2 regions of the Myceligenerans cantabricum genome follow, and region 2 is predicted to be linked to the other one. Evidence: riboswitches for the same ligand, from Rfam matches in the RefSeq annotation. Region 2 holds a riboswitch; the other holds the start of a gene.
What was found. A riboswitch is a leader RNA that binds a small molecule or an ion and turns the genes downstream of it on or off. The one in region 2 is predicted to bind cyclic di-AMP.
Positions count from the first base shown of each region.

Region 1: another riboswitch for cyclic di-AMP. It lies ahead of ACYU96_RS00745 (C40 family peptidase); the one in region 2 lies ahead of ACYU96_RS13435 (C40 family peptidase).

Region 1 covers NZ_BAAHAJ010000001.1:152,512-160,102, forward strand. Annotated here, with positions in the region: partial or broken gene rnc (ribonuclease III) at 1-335, shown strand, start outside; gene mutM (bifunctional DNA-formamidopyrimidine glycosylase/DNA-(apurinic or apyrimidinic site) lyase) at 535-1,578, shown strand; gene ACYU96_RS00725 (DUF1801 domain-containing protein) at 2,009-2,479, shown strand; gene ACYU96_RS00730 (VOC family protein) at 2,587-3,291, shown strand; partial or broken gene ACYU96_RS00735 (DNA-formamidopyrimidine glycosylase) at 3,385-3,528, shown strand; gene ACYU96_RS00740 (NAD(P)-dependent oxidoreductase) at 3,473-4,480, opposite strand; gene ACYU96_RS00745 (C40 family peptidase) at 4,586-5,443, opposite strand; cyclic di-AMP (ydaO/yuaA leader) riboswitch at 5,444-5,605, opposite strand; gene ACYU96_RS00750 (mycothiol transferase) at 5,765-6,289, shown strand; gene ACYU96_RS00755 (amino acid ABC transporter ATP-binding/permease protein) at 6,390-7,591, opposite strand, start outside.
Region 2 covers NZ_BAAHAJ010000009.1:956,046-963,636, forward strand. Annotated here, with positions in the region: gene ACYU96_RS13410 (rhamnogalacturonan lyase family protein) at 1-504, shown strand, start outside; gene ACYU96_RS13415 (DUF4395 domain-containing protein) at 607-1,068, opposite strand; gene ACYU96_RS13420 (thioredoxin family protein) at 1,065-1,556, opposite strand; gene ACYU96_RS13425 (MarR family winged helix-turn-helix transcriptional regulator) at 1,649-2,125, opposite strand; gene ACYU96_RS13430 (nitroreductase family deazaflavin-dependent oxidoreductase) at 2,178-2,645, shown strand; cyclic di-AMP (ydaO/yuaA leader) riboswitch at 2,999-3,152, shown strand; gene ACYU96_RS13435 (C40 family peptidase) at 3,154-4,044, shown strand; gene ACYU96_RS13440 (alpha/beta hydrolase fold domain-containing protein) at 4,304-5,233, shown strand; gene ACYU96_RS13445 (NADP-dependent oxidoreductase) at 5,288-6,292, opposite strand; gene ACYU96_RS13450 (NAD(P)-binding domain-containing protein) at 6,423-7,520, opposite strand; gene ACYU96_RS13455 (hypothetical protein) at 7,591-7,591, opposite strand, start outside.

The DNA.
Region 1 (7,591 bases), on a different contig from region 2:
CGGACACCGTCGAGGCCCTGATCGGGGCCACGTACCTCTCGCACGGCCTGGAGGAGTCGCGCGCCTTCGTGCACCGGCTCGTCGACGACCAGCTCGACGTCGCCGCCGGGCTGGGCGCGGGCCTGGACTGGAAGACGTCGCTGCAGGAGGCCGCGGCCGAGCGGACCCTCGGCGCGCCCGACTACGTCGCGACCTTCGAAGGGCCCGAGCACGCCCGGATCTTCCACTCCGAGGTGGTGATCGACGGCGTCGGCTACGGCCAGGGCTCCGGGTCTGCGAAGAAGCACGCGGAGCAGGAGGCCGCCGAGGAGGCATACAAGGCGCTCGTCGCGAAGTTCCCGCGGGAGAAGGACACCGCCTCGGCGGGCCGCGCGACGCACGCCGGCGGAACCGAGCCGGCCGTCGGGCGGGGAGCCCCGGGCCGCGGAGCCGAGAACGGCGCGTCGGCACTGGACGGCGCCCCGCAGGACGGGCGTCCGGACCCGGCACCCTCGTCCGGGCGCCGGTCCGAGGAGCCGCCGGGACACGTACCGCGTGCCTGAGCTTCCCGAGGTCGAGACCGTCCGCGACGGTCTCGACCGCCTCGTCGTGGGCGCCGTCGTCCGGGGCGTGGAGGTCCGCCGCGACTACAGCGTGCGCCGGCACGAGGGCGGCCCGTCCGACTTCACGGGCCGCCTGACCGGCCGCCGGCTCGCCGCCGCCGTCCGCCGCGGCAAGTTCCTCTGGCTCCCCCTGGCCGCCGACGACGACGGCCCGGGCCGCCACCTCCCACCGCCGTCCGGCCTCGCCCCGTCCTCCGTCGCCGACCGCACCGGCGGGCACCTGCCCTCGCCGTCCGGCTCCGCCGCGCACCCCGACGACGCCCTCCTGGCCCACCTCGGCATGTCCGGCCAGCTCCTGGTCCGCAGCGGCACCAGCGCGGACGACTGGCAGCACCCCCACCTGCGGGTCCGGCTCCGTCTGGAGGGTGCTCCCGACGTCGGCGGCGAGCCCGTGCGCTACCTCGACTTCGTCGACCAGCGCACGTTCGGCCACCTGAGCGTGCAGGACCTGGTGCCGGACAGGGCCCCGGACGGTCCCGGTACGCGGTCGCCCGCCGGTCAGGGCAGCGACCTGCCGGCCCTGCCGGAACCGGTGGCGCACATCGCCCGCGACCTGCTCGACCCGCACGCGCGGCGCGAGGAGACCGCGCGGCGCGTGCGCCGTCGCCGGACGCAGATCAAGCGCGCCCTGCTCGACCAGACGCTGGTCTCCGGGGTGGGGAACATCTACGCCGACGAGGCGCTCTGGCGCGCCGCGGTGCACGGCCGCCGCCCCACCGACCGGATGGGGCAGGCGGAGGTGCTGCGGGTGCTGGACGCCGCCGCCGAGACGATGCGCGACGCCCTCGCGCAGGGCGGTACGTCCTTCGACGCGCTGTACGTCAACGTGAACGGCGAGTCGGGCTACTTCGCCAGAAACCTTGACGTCTACGGCCGCGCGGGCGAGCTCTGCCGCCGCTGCGGGACGGCGGTCCGGCGGGAGCAGTTCATGAACCGCTCGTCGTACTTCTGTCCGCGCTGCCAGCGTTTTCGCTGATTTCGAGGGCTGTGGCCCGTGGTGGGACCCGCCCGGTTCTGTGAGCTTGGCGTCAGCGGCACCGGCGGTGTGCGGGTAGGCGACGAGCGTCTTGTACAGCAGTCTGTCGCGGCTCTCCATGTGAGAGACCGCAGCCTGTTTGACGTCGAGCCTGCGGGCGATCTCTTCCTGGGTGAGCACGGCCGCGCTGCGTACCGCGGCAAGGGAGCCTGGCAGAGAAGCAGGGTGTCTCGTCGCCTGGTCTCCGACCGAGTGCTCCTGCCAGCCCGAGGACGGCTCGATGCCCGGTGAGCGCATCGACCTCCAGCACGGCGCGGGCCCTTCCCACGGATGGCCCTGCGGGGCGATCGGTCAGGAATCGAGAAGTACGACGACCGGGTTCCCCATAGCCTCGAAGCATCAGAGTTCACACCACCGACAGGAGAGGGAGATGACTGAGAAGACAGCCCGTGCCGAACACCCGACTGATGGCGACACCATGTCGGCGCAGGAGCGTGCGGCCATCAAGGAACGTGCCGCGGAGCTCAAGGCCCAGGGCCGCGCGGGCAAGGCCGCCGAGAAGGCTGCCGCGAACGAGGCGGCTCTGCTGGCGAAGATCGCGGAGATGCCCGAGCCCGACCGCTCCCTCGCCGAGCGGGTGCATGCGATCGTCACCGCGTGCGCCCCGGACCTGGAGCCGAAGCTGTACTACGGCCAGCCCGGCTATGCGAGGAAGGGCAAGGTGCTCTGCTTCTTCCGCAGCGGCCAGGGCGACAAGGAGCGGTACTCGACGTTCGGGTTCAGCGTGCAGGCCGGCCTTGACGACGCCAGCGGTCTCTGGGCGACCTCGTATGCCCTGACCGAGCCGACGGAGGCCGCCTGGACCGAGCTGAAGAAGCTGGTCAGGAAGGCCGCCCAGTGAACGAGCGGACCCGTCACGCAGAATCCTCGCTCGCCCTGAACGTCGTCACCCTCGCGGGCGCCCTTCCCGCATCCAAGGTCTTCTACGCCGCAGTCTTCACCCCGGTGATGACCGAGAACACCAGGTCCGTGGAGGTGGACATGCACGGCACCGGCCGCTTCGAACTGACTCCGCCGACGTCGGTTGGCGCGGGGGCTGAGGGCGCATCATCGGCCTTCCCGGGATACGTCTTGACCTACGCGCTTGCGAGGCCGTCGGAAGTGCAGGCGGTGATGGACGCCGCCGCCCGTGCGGGCGCGCGGGTGCTCAAGCCGGCCAAGAAGGCCCTGTTCGGGTCATTCTCGGGATCCTTCCAGGCGCCCGACGGGGCGGTGTGGAAGGTGGCCGCGGACTCCAGCAAGAACAAGGGAGAGAGCGCAGGATCCCCTCGGCCCACCGAGATCAGCATCATCCTCGGCGTCCAGGACCCCAAAGCCTCCCGAACGTTCTACCAGGCGCTGGGCATGACGACTGATCGCGACTACGCGAACAAGTACATCGACTTCCAACCTCTGCGGGGAGCAGCGCGATTCTGCCTGATGCCGCGGGCTGTCCTCGCCAAGGACGTCGGCATCGACGACCCGGGTGAGGGCACGGGCGGACTGACGCTGGGCCGCCGCACGGAGACCCGGGAGGGCCTGGATCAGCTCATGGCCATCGCCGAGTCCGCCGGCGGCAGCCCCGACGGGCCGGCGGAGCAGGCAGCGGAGGCAAACTCGAGCCACTTCGCGGACCCGGACGGATTCCGCTGGGCGCTGTCGTCCTCACAGTGATCGGAGCGGTCCGTGGTTCCGCACCCACCCGACGTTGCGATGCGCGACGACCAGGGCGAGGCCCGACGGGCACGGCCGGAGCGGGAGTGCGAGTCGGGCTACTTCGACCGCTCGCTCACCGTGTACGGCCAGGAGGGCGAGCCCTGGGGACGCTGCGGGACGGCGGTCCGGCGGGAGCAGTTCATGAACTGCTCGTCGTACTTCTGTCCGCGCTGCCAGCGCGAGCCACGTTCCTGATCCCGGCGGCGCCGTCGCGCCGCCACGCGGTGAGCTGGTCCGCGAGGAACCGGGCGGCACCGCGGGGCCGCCCGCCCGCCACGTGCGGGGTGAGGACGAGGTTCGGGCAGTCCCACAGCGGTGACCCGGCGGGCAGGGGCTCGGTCTCCATGACGTCCAGCGCGGCGCCCGCGAGGCGGCCCGAGCGCAGCGCGTCGATCAGGGCGGCCTCGTCGACGGTCGCGCCCCGGCCCGCGTTGACGAACCGGGCGTGGGCGGGCAGCCGCGCCAGCACACCGGCGTCGAGTGCGTGCCGCGTGCCCGGCGTGGCGGGCAGCAGGGACACGAGGACGTCGGTCGTGGGCAGCAGCCCGGCGAGCCCGTCGGGCCCGACGACGTCGAACCCGGCGCGCACCCCCGCCGAGCCCGCCACCCCGGTCACTCGGGCGCCGAGCGCGGCCAGCATCGGTGCCAGCCGCTCCGCGATGGACCCGAAGCCCCACAGGACGACGTGGGCGTCGGAGAGCGTCCAGTGGGCGTCCGTGCCGGGCGCGGCCTGGGCGGTGGCCATCTCGCGGGCCCAGCGGTGCTCGCGCTGCGCCGCGAGGGCCTCCGGCAGCCGCCGTACGGACGCGAGCACGAGCATCAGGGTGTGCTCGGCGACGGTCGGGTCGTGGAGGGAGCGCCCGGAGGAGATGACGACGTCGTCCCCGAACCCGGCGGCCAGAGCGACGTCCGGCCCGGCCGACAGCGTCTGCACCCAGCGCAGACGGGTGAGTCGCCGTGCGGCGTCGGAGACGGCTCCGGGCGGGTTGGACCAGGTGACGAGGACGTCGGCGTCGGTGTGCTCGTCGGGGACGGGCGCACGCATGTCGTAGCGGACGACCTCGTCGTCGGACACGCGCCGCGCGCCGTCGGCGAGGAACCGCCGGAAGTCGAGATCGAACGCGACGTCGGGCAGGAGGATCTTCACGCGGGGGACTCTAGTGCCCGGACGCAAGTCACCGGGTGCACGGTACGGCTGACCTGGTGGCCGCCCTACCGCGCACCCGGCGAGCCGCCCGGTGCGAGACCGTGCTCAGGCGACCCGGACGAACGTCGGGTTCGACTGCCACATGGTCGTGTAGCGCAGCGGGGTGCCCGGCTGCACGGCCTCGACGATCATGCCGTCGCCGGCGTAGAGGGAGACGTGGCCCTCGGTCCACACGATGTCGCCGGGCTGGGGGTCGGTGACGACGGTACCGGCGTAGCGCAGGTCGCTCGACGTGCGGGGGAGGCTGACGCCCAGCTGGCCGTACACGTAGCTGACGAGGCCGGAGCAGTCCAGGCCCTCGCCGGGGGTGGAGCCGCCGAGCACGTACGGCGTGCCGACGAGCTCCATCGCGAGGTTCACGGCCTGCTGGCCCGTGGTGCTGCCGGTGCTGGTCGAGGTGGACACCGCTTCGACCTCAGCGGCGGCGGCCTCTGCCTCGGCGGCCGCCTGGGCTTCTGCCTCCGCCTCGGCCTGACGCTGGGCCTCGAGCTCCGCCTGGCGCTGGGCCTCGAGCTCGGCCTGGCGCTTCTCCTCGGCGAGGCGCTCGGCCTCGGCCTTGCCCTCCGCGGTCTCGGCGTACGGGGTGACCTTGATGGTGCTGGTCTCGACGGGGGTCTCGGCGTCCTTGGCGACCTTGACGATGTCGACGAGCTCGTCGGCGAGCGCGTTCGGGACCTTGGCGTCGGCCTTGCCGTAGTCGACGGTCTGCTTGGTGCTGTCGGCGGGCGCGGAGTGGGCGCTCGAGGAGAACACCGAGGCGAGCATGCCGCCGGTGACGGCAGCGATGGCGCCGGTCCTGGCGGCGGCCTCGCTCACGCCGGTCAGGGGGGTGACGGCGGGGCGGTCGGCGCGGTGCCGGCCTCGGCCGGACTGGCGGTTGGTCTCAGACGTGATCGTAGACACGGCTATCTCCTCCTACGCCTGCGAGGTGAGCTGTCGGGTTCGGATGGGAGATGAGATCACCCGGCCTCCGAAGAGGCTTCACCCCAAGGGCCGTCGGCCCGTCCTGCCTGGTTCCCCCGTCCCCGCCATATCTTCGCTGGTCGGATCCGGTGGCGGGGCTCGGCGGCCGGGTCCGGGCCGCGATCTGGGTATCGCGGCCGTGGATGACAGTACAGACGATCTCGTCGGATGTCACGAATTGGTCACGCGAATGTTTTCGTCTGCATTTCGGGCGTGTCGGAAAGGGGGTGTCATCGCTGGTCGTGAGCCTATGGTGGGGGTATGCCGCTCTCCGACGTCGAGCCCCGTGTGGATTCCCCGGACACCGTCGTCCAGCTCATGGAATATCTCGACTACTACCGCGGGACCGTCGAGCGCAAGCTCCGAGGCCTGCGGCCCGAGCGGCTGCACGAGCGACCTCTTTCGTCCGGATGGTCCCCGCTGGAGCTGCTGGTCCATCTGGTGCACATGGAGCGGCGCTGGTTCGTGTGGGGGTTCTTGGCGGATCAGGTGATCGAACCGTGGGGAGACAACGCCGACGGGGACCCGTGCGGCCGCTGGACGGTCCCGGACGGCACGGGTCTCGACGACTGGCTGCCCCGCCTGCACGCCGGCGGTGTCCGCACCCGGGAGATCCTGACCGGCCGCGACCTGGCGGAGCGCGGCGCGGTCGGGGGGCGGTTCGGCCCGGACGAGACGCCGCCCACGCTGCTGTGGATCGGCTTCCACGTCCTCCAGGAGTACGCGCGCCACGCCGGCCACCTGGACGCCGCCCGCGAGCTGATCGACGGCGCTACGGGCGAGTGACCGGTCTTGGCGGCGGGAACCGGCGCGGTCGGTCCTTTCGTGAGTGATCGGCTGTTCGACGTGCCGATCGTTCAAGAAAGGACCGACCGCGCGGGTCCCGTCAGCGGCGGGGGGAGAGGTCGATCCGGTCGTCCGCCAGGGCGGCCGGGACCGGGCGGTGCGTCGCGAGGACGACGGCGGTCCCGGTGGCGCGGGCATGCTGCGCGAGGAGGCGCAGGACGCCGTCGGCGGCCTCCGCGTCGAGGTGCTCGGCCGGCTCGTCGACGAGCAGCACGTCCACCGGCGCCAGCAGCGCCCGGGCGAGCAGGAGCCGGCGCCGCTCGCCGCCCGACACGTTCGCCGCGTCGGTCCCGAGCATCGTGCCCAGCCCGTCCGGCAGCCCGTCGAGCCAGGGCCCGAGCCCCACGGCGCCGAGCGCGGCGCGCGCGTCCGCCTCGCCGACGTCACCGCGCGCCACCCGGAGGTTCTCCAGCACGGTGGTCCCGAACACGTGACCGTCCTCGGCGACAAAAAGTGTGCCAAGCGCTGGCGCCTCGTCCGCGGTGCCACGTCTCACGTCCACGTGTCCTGGCCCGGTCTCGGGGAGGAGGCCCGCCGCGCGCATGAGGAGCGTCGTCTTCCCCGAGCCCGACGGCCCGGTGACCACGGTCACCGTTCCCGGCCGCAGGTCCAGTGCCACGCCCGGCAGGTCCGGGCGGTCCTCCCCGACGCGTTCGTCCGAGCCCGCGTCCAGCAGCCCGAGCAGCCGGCGGGCCGCCTCGCGCGACCGGTGCCACTGCACGGCCGCCGCCGGAAGCCCCGCGGTCGCCTCGAACACGGCGAGCGGCGTGAGCACCACGACGCTCAGCTCCTCCGGCGTCAGCCGGCCCGCCACCAGCGCGGGGATACCGAGCGCCAGGGCCGCGAGCACGGCCAGCCCCTGCGCCAGCGCGCCGAGACCGGCCGACAGTCCGGAGACCCGCGCACCGGCGTCGTGCACGGCGTCGAGTGCGCGGTCGGCGGCGCGCAGGTCGTCGGTCCGTGCCCGGAACCGCCCCGCCACGCGGAGCTGTGGCCCGTCCTCCAGCAGCTCCAGCGCCAGCCCGCTCACCCGTCCGCGCGCCGCCGCGCCGTCGGCCTCGACGCGTGCGGCCGCCCGTGCGGCCAGCCACGGCACGACGACCCCCGCCAGCAGCAGGCACACCGCCAGCGCGAGGCCCGCCTCCGGCAGGAACGCGCCGACCAGGATCACCGAGCCGAGCCCGGTCACGACGGCGACCCCCGCCGGGACCACGGCGCGCACGACCACGTCGCCCACGGCGT
Region 2 (7,591 bases):
GGCCGCGCCGTCGCCGCGAACGTGGACGCCGGCAACCCGGGCGCCGAGTTCTGGTCCTCCCAGGTGAGCGGCCTGCTCAACTCCTCGGGAAGCTCGATCGGCGGCAAGCCGGGCTCGGCGAACTTCGTCATCTGGTGGGACGACGATGCCGAGCGCGAGCTGCTGGACGGCACCCACATCGACAGCTACTCGCCGGGTGAGCGGCAGCTGACCGGGTCGGGCGTGGCGTCGAACAACGGCACCAAGGCGACGCCCGCGCTGTCGGCCGACCTGTTCGGCGACTGGCGCGAGGAGGTCGTGTGGCGCACGAGCGACAGCTCGGCGCTGCGCATCTACTCCACCCCGTACGAGACGGACCTGCGGATCCCCACCCTGATGCACGACCCGCAGTACCGCGTCGCGATCGCCTGGCAGAACACCGCCTACAACCAGCCGCCCCACCCGAGCTTCTACCTCGGGAGCGACGCGACGTCCGCACCCTGGCCAGACGTCGTCACGCCGTAACCACCACGACACGACCCCGCCGCGCGGGCCCGGGCACGGAGCCCCTCCCCGGGGCCCGGGCCCGCGCGGCGGCAGCCCTCCCGGCCCGCGCGGGCGTCTCTCTCAGGCCGCGCGGACCAGGCCCCAGCGGCGCAGGAAGAGGTACAGCTCGCAGCCGAGGCACAGCCCGAACACCGAGTTGAGGGCGGCGGCGACGAACGCCACCGCCGCCGCGGCCGGGACCGCCACGAGCACGCCGAAGAGCCCGAGGACGACGCCGACCCCGGTCACGACGAGCCCGATGAGCTGGGCGAACCGCGGCGGGCGCCGGTCCTCGAGCTCCTCCGGCGGGCCGAGGCGCGGGCGCACCACGGTGCGGAAGATCCAGCCCTGCCACGTGCCCTCCGCCCCGCGCACCGTGCCGAGCACGAAGCTGAGCGCGACCGCGGTGAGCAGCACGAGCCCGCCCGTGCTCGCGCCGAACAGCATCACGATCGCCAGCAGCAGCGCGGTGATGCCCGCGCCCGCCCGGGGCCCGCGCGGGTCGACGAGCCCTCCGGCCCGCGGCGTCGACGCCGCGGTCATCGTGCCGGCCCCTGCGTCGTGCCGACCCGCTCGCCCACGGTCGCTCCTGGGCGCGTCGCCGCGGCCTGCTCCTGGCCGGTCGCCCGGGTGAGCGCCTCGCGCGCCTGGGCGGGTGTCACGGCGCCGCTCATCCGCGCCACCTCCACGCCGTCCGGGTCGAGGACCAGGACGGTCGGAGTGCGCAGGACGCCGAGGCGGTTCGTCAGGGCGAGGTGGTCCTCGACGTCGAGCTCGTGGTGCACGACGCCGTCGCCGGGTGCGGCGAGCGTCCCGAGGACCCGTGCCGTCGAGCGGCACGCCGCGCACACCTGCGCGGAGAACTGCACGAACGTGACCCGTGTCCCGACGCCCACCCCCCGGGACGCCCAGTCGACCTGCCCGCCGTCGCCGGCGGCTCGCGGTGCGCGCACCGCTCCCTGCCGTCGCGACCACGCCACGCCGACCACCACCGTCAGCGCGACCACACCACCCAGCAGCAAGATGTCCATCGCCGTCTCCGTCCGCCCGGCCGTCGAGGCCGGAGATGCTGATCTCCGCACAGCATCACATCAACATCGTCATGGTGAACCATCGTCTTGATCTATGGACAGCCGACGCCGCCGGCCGCCCGCGCCCGGGGCGCGCTCACGTCGAGGAGGTCGGTGACGAGACGCAGGAGGTCGGCCCGGTCACGGACGGGGAGGTGAGCGACCAGCTCGTCCATGGCGTCGGTGACACCGTCCTGGAAGTCCTGCGCGGCACGTCTGCCGTCGTCGGTGAGGCGTACGTCGATGGCGCGGCGGTCTCCAGGGACGGGTTCGCGGGCGACCAGGCCGCGCCGCTCGGCGCGGTCGACCAGGCCTGTCAGGGCGGCCTTCTCCACGCCGGTCGCGCGGGCGAGCTCCGCCATGCGCAGGGACCGGTGCCGGAGCTGGAGCACCATGCGGGCCTGCACGACGCTCAGGCCGTGCGCGGCAGCCACGTCGCTCATCACCTCGTACACGCGGGCGGCGAGCCGGGCCAGCGGGGGCAGGCCGACGGGATCACCAGGGTGGCAGGCGCCGGTCTCGGGTGTCACGACGACCAACAGTACACACTCATGATAGTTAATTCCGTGTACAGTCATCGCCATGGACGACAACGGCTTCACGTACCCGCACGGCACCCACGGCGCCCGACAGCCCCGGGGCGCACTGCTCGCCTGGGCGAACAGGCTCGTCGCACGCTGGGCCGGCAAGAGGTCCCGCCCGGTAGGGGGCATGAAGATGCTCGCCCTGCACACCGTCGGCGCCAGGTCCGGACAAGCGCGGCAGACCCCGGTCACCCGGTTCGACGGCGGCGACGGCACGTGGCTCGTGGTGGCCTCCGCCGCGGGCGCCTCGGGGAACCCGGCCTGGTACCACAACCTCGCCGCGCACCCGGACCAGGTCGCGGTCGACGTCGGCGGGAAGCACCTGGCGGTCACCCCCGCCGAGCTGTCGGGTCAGGAGCGCGCCGCGGCCTGGGAGCAGATCGTCACCGAGGTACCCCGGTTCGCGCACTACGGGACCGCCACCGACCGGCTCATCCCCGTCATCCGCCTCACCCCGAGACCCTGACCTCCGGCCGCGCGAGGTTCCGGCTCGTCACGCGCGGATCCTGGTAACCCGCCCGGCGCGCCGCGCGCCGGTGGTTTCGGCGTCGATCTGGCCGGCGAACCGCGACCGGGAAGACACATCGCTTCCGAGAGGGCCTCCGGGGAGCGTCCGGCCTGGTCGCCGCTCTGCCGCCCGTGCCCGACACGGCTCGCGAGCCCACTACTCATGTCCGACAATCCCGTCAAGCACCACGCCGATTGACGCGAGGTCCGTAACGCGATTGTGACTTTCGGGCCCATCAGGGTTACCGTCAGTCTCGCTCGCGGTAAATCTCGCGGGCGCTCGAGGCGGACGCCGAACCCTGTCACCGCCCCGGGGCAACTGCACCGAACAGATGACAGGGACGGGGGAACCACGAAGTGGGCACCATCGGTGTCCTTGGGGTGAAGCCGCACAGGTAGGACCGCGGCCGGGTCATTCTCCGATCCGAATCCGACAGCTCACCTCGCAGGCGTCGGGAGAACCGAACGTGACGACACGCACGCCCGGGCGCCATCGTGCTGCCCGCACCCCCATCACCCCACTCACCCCCCTCACGCGCGCCGCGGCACGCGGCATCTCGACCACGGCCCGCCGCGGCGCGGTCGTCGCGGCCGGCTCCGGCCTGCTCGTCTCCCTGCTCGGCGCCCCCGCGGACGCCACGCCGGCCGGCGACCACGACACGAGCACGGCCGAGCTCGAAGCGGTGGCCCAGGGCCTCCGGCAGGAGGGCCTGGAGAAGGCGGCCCTCCAGGGGGCCACGCTCCCGGACCTGACCCTCCAGGCCGAAGCCGTACCGGCACAGGCCGCCCAGGAGGCGGCCACCGCGCCGACCGTGAAGGTCGCCGCCGACAGCACCTTCGCCGTGGAGACGGGAACGATCAAGGTGACGCCGGCGCCCGAGCCCGAGCCGGAGCCCGAGCCCGAGCCCGTCGTCGCGGCACCCGAGCCCGTCGAGGAGACGGCCGCACCCGCCGTCGAGGAGCCCGCCGCACAGGAGGAGGCCGTCGCCGAGGAGCCCGCCGCACAGGAGGCGCCCGCCCCCACCACCAGCTCCGACATCCTCTCCATCGCCAAGCAGTACATCGGCGTCCCGTACCTCTGGGGCGGCTCGACCCCGGCAGGCTTCGACTGCTCAGGGTTCACGTCCTACGTCTACGCCCAGGTCGGCATCAGCCTGCCGCGCACCTCCTCGGAGCAGCGCTACGCCGGCACGGTCGTCTCCCGGGCCGAGGCCCAGCCGGGCGACCTCATCTGGTCCCCCGGCCACATCGCCATCTACGCGGGCGGCGACATGCAGGTCGAGGCCCCTGTCCCGGGCCAGACCGTGCGCTACACCTCGATCTGGCAGTCGAGCCCGACGTTCATCCACGTCGGCTGACACCGGACGCGCAGCACGGGGTGGGTGCCGGAGCACTCACCCGAGGGGGCGCCGCAGGCTCGGCAGACCTGGTCCGCGCCTGGCGCTCCCGCTCGGCGAAGGCCCGCACCGTCACGGTGCGGGCCTTCGTGCGTGCGGGCCTTCGTGCGTGCGGGCCTTCGTGCGTGCGGGCCTTCGCGTGTGCCGGTCCTCACACATCCCGGCGCCGGCCCGCGGAGGATCCCGGTCCCGCGGCGCCCGGCCCGGTACGGTGCCGGACATGCCCACGCTGCTGAGCAACCCGCGCCTCGCCGCGGTCGCCGCCCGCGGCGTCCAGGCGCTGCAGTCCGCCGCCGGGCGGCGGCTCGCCGAGGCCGCGCGCCACCGCCTGCCCGAGTACCCGGGCACGCCCGAACCCCTCACGATCCCCACGCCGCACGGGGAGGTGCGGGCCTGGGCGTACCGGCCCCCGGAGGCGGCTGACGCAGGGCTCCTCCCACCGGTGCACGTGAACCTGCACGGCGGCGGGTTCGTGCTCCGCGGCCCCGCCCAGGACGACCCGTGGTGCCGGCTGCTCGCCGCCGAGGCCGGCGTCGTGGTGCTCAACCTCGACTACGACGTCGCCCCGCAGGCGCCGTTCCCCCGGCCGGCGCGCCAGGCGTACGGCGTGCTGGGCTGGGCAGCCGAGGCCGACGCCGACCACGGCTGGGACGGGCAGCGGCTGACCGTCGGCGGGCAGAGCGCCGGTGGCGCGCTCGCCGCGGCGGCGGCCCGGCTCGCGCTGGAGAACGCGTATCCTCGCGTCGCGCTCCAGGTCCTGCACTATCCGCCGCTCGACCTCACCGTCCCGGCCGGGGCGAAGACCTCGCCCGTGGACAAGCCGCTCCTGCGCCCCTGGATGGGCGACCTGTTCGACGCCGCCTACGTGCCCGACGCCGCCCTGCGCGCGGACCGCCTGGTGTCCCCGGCGGCGCCGTCGGACCGCGCGGACCTGACCGGCATCGCCCCCGCCGTGGTGATCGCCTGCGAGCACGACATCCTGCGCGCCGAGGCGCGCCGGTACGCCGACCGGCTGGGGTCCGCGGGCGCGCTCGTCGTGTACCGCGAGATCCCGGGCAAGGACCACGGCTACGACACCTTCGACGACGGCGCCGGGCGCGAGACGTACACCTGGGTGGCGACGCTCCTGCGAGAGGCGCACGCGGGATAGCCCGGCCGCCGGGGCTCGCCGGCGGCGGGCGGCCCGGGCGACGAGCTCCGGTCATCACGGCCGGACGAGCATCTTCCCCGTGTTCGCCCCGGCCATCATGTCGGTGAACGCCGCGAAGGCGTTCTCGATGCCGTCCACGACGGTCTCGTCGGCCACGAGCCTCCCGTCCGCGAGCGCCTCGGCGGCGACACGGGTGAACTCGGGCCGCAGGTCCTCGTGGTCGGTGGCGATGAAGCCGCGCAGGGTGAGGCGCTTGCCGATCGCGACGGGCAGGTAGCGGGGCCCGGGCGGGAGGTGTTCCTCGTTGTACCCGGAGATCGCGCCGACGAGCGCGAAGCGCCCGTGGTCGTTCGCCGCGAGGAGGGCGGCGTCGAGGTGGTCGCCGCCGACGTTGTCGACGTAGACGTCGATGCCGTCGGGCGCGGCCCGGACGAGCTGCTTGACGACGGGGGCGGCCTTGTAGTCGAGGGCGACGTCGGCACCGTAGCGCTCGGTGAGGAGCCCGGCCTTGCGTGGTCCGCCGGCGGAGCCGATGACGCGGGACGCCCCGAGCACCCGCGCCAGCTGGACCGCGGCGGAGCCGACGGCGCCGGCCGCGCCGGAGACGAACACGGTGTCGCCGGGCCGCACCGGCGCGATCTCGGTGAGCGCCGCCCAGGCGGTGAGGCCGGGCACCCCGAGCACACCGAGGTAGGTGCTCGCGGGGGCGAGGCCGGTGTCGACGGGGGTGACGTGCGCGGCGTCGAGGAGGGCGTGCTCGCGCCAGCCGAGGAGGTGGACGACGACGGTCCCCTCGGGGACGGCGTCGGCCCCGGAGGCGACGACCGTGCCGACGGCGTGCCCGGTCATCGGCTTGCCGAGCTCGAACGGCGGCACGTAGGAGGGCACGTCGTTCATGCGTCCCCGCATGTAGGGCTCGACGGAGACGTAGTCGTTGCGCACGAGGACCTGCCCGGGGCCGGGGTCGGGCACGGTGACGGTCTCCAGGGCGACGTCGGACGGCGCCGGCGTGCCCGCCGGGCGCGCCACGAGCCGCCATTCACGACTGGTCAGGGGCATGCGTTCCTCCACTCGTCGGACGCCCGCCGGTCCGGGGACGCGGGGGCGTGTCCAGCTCGGCGATGAGCCGAGCGTTGTCCAGCAGGGTCCACGCCACCATACCGACCGGTCGGCTTTCCGTCCGCTCCGGCTACGGACCCAGCCTGACGAGCTGCGACGTGAGCCGGCGCCGCACGGCGAGCGCCGCCGCCCGCCCGGCCCGGTTGCCGCCGATGGTGCTCGCCGACGGGCCGTAGCCCACGAGCTGCACCCGCGGGTCGCGGGCCGCGGTGACGGCGGTCTGCACGTCGGCCGAGCCGGGCAGCAGCGCGATGCCGCCGTGCTCGCTGCGCAGGTGCAGCGGCCCGAGGTGGGTGACGGCCGGGCGGAACCCCGTGGCCCAGAGGATCGCGTCCGCGGGTTCGAAGGCCGGCTGCCCCGGGCCGGCCGCGTCGTCGGCCCAGCGGAGGCCGTCGGGCTCGATCCGGGCGAACACGGGGCGACGCCGGTCGTAGACGCCCAGACGGGCGGCCTCCTGCTCCTGCGGTCGCAGGGCGAGGCCGGTGACGCTCACGACGCTCGCCGGCGGCAGGCCCGCGGTCACGCGCTCCAGCACCTGCGCGATCGCGTCCCGGCCGCTGTCGGCGTCGAAGTCCTCGCGCCAGACCGGCTCGCGCCGCGTCACCCACAGGGTGTCGGTGACCGGGCCGAGCTCGCCGAGGAACTGGACGGCGGACGCTCCCCCGCCCACCACCACGACCCGGCGGCCGCGGAAGTGGTGCGCGCCGGGGTAGTCGTGGGTGTGGAGCTGCTCCCCGAGAAACGTCCCGGCGCCGGGGTAGTGCGGCACGAACGGCCGGGACCAGGTGCCGGTCGCGTTGATCAGGGTGCGGGTGAGCCAGGTGCCGGCGTCGGACCGCACCTCCAGCAGGTCGTCGCGGGCGGCCACGGAGCGCACCCGGACGGGGCGCCGCACCGGCAGGTCGTGCTCCGCCTCGTAGCGGCCGAACCACGAGGGCACCGTCCGGTTCGCGCGGTCGCCCGACCTGCCGGGCGCCGGCCCGTCCGGCAGGTCGGCCACGCCGTGGACGTCCTGCATCGTCAGGGAGTCCCACCGGTGCTGCCAGGCACCACCCGGGCGGGGCCCGGCGTCGAGCACCACGTGCCCGACACCGAGCCTGCCGAGGTGGTACGACGCCGAGAGGCCCGCCTGGCCGGCCCCGATCACGATCGACTCGTACACATGCACACGGGTGCCAACCACGGCGGAGGTGGTTTCATGCCTGCCGGCGGCCGGGCGACCGTCGGCCCGGACGCCGC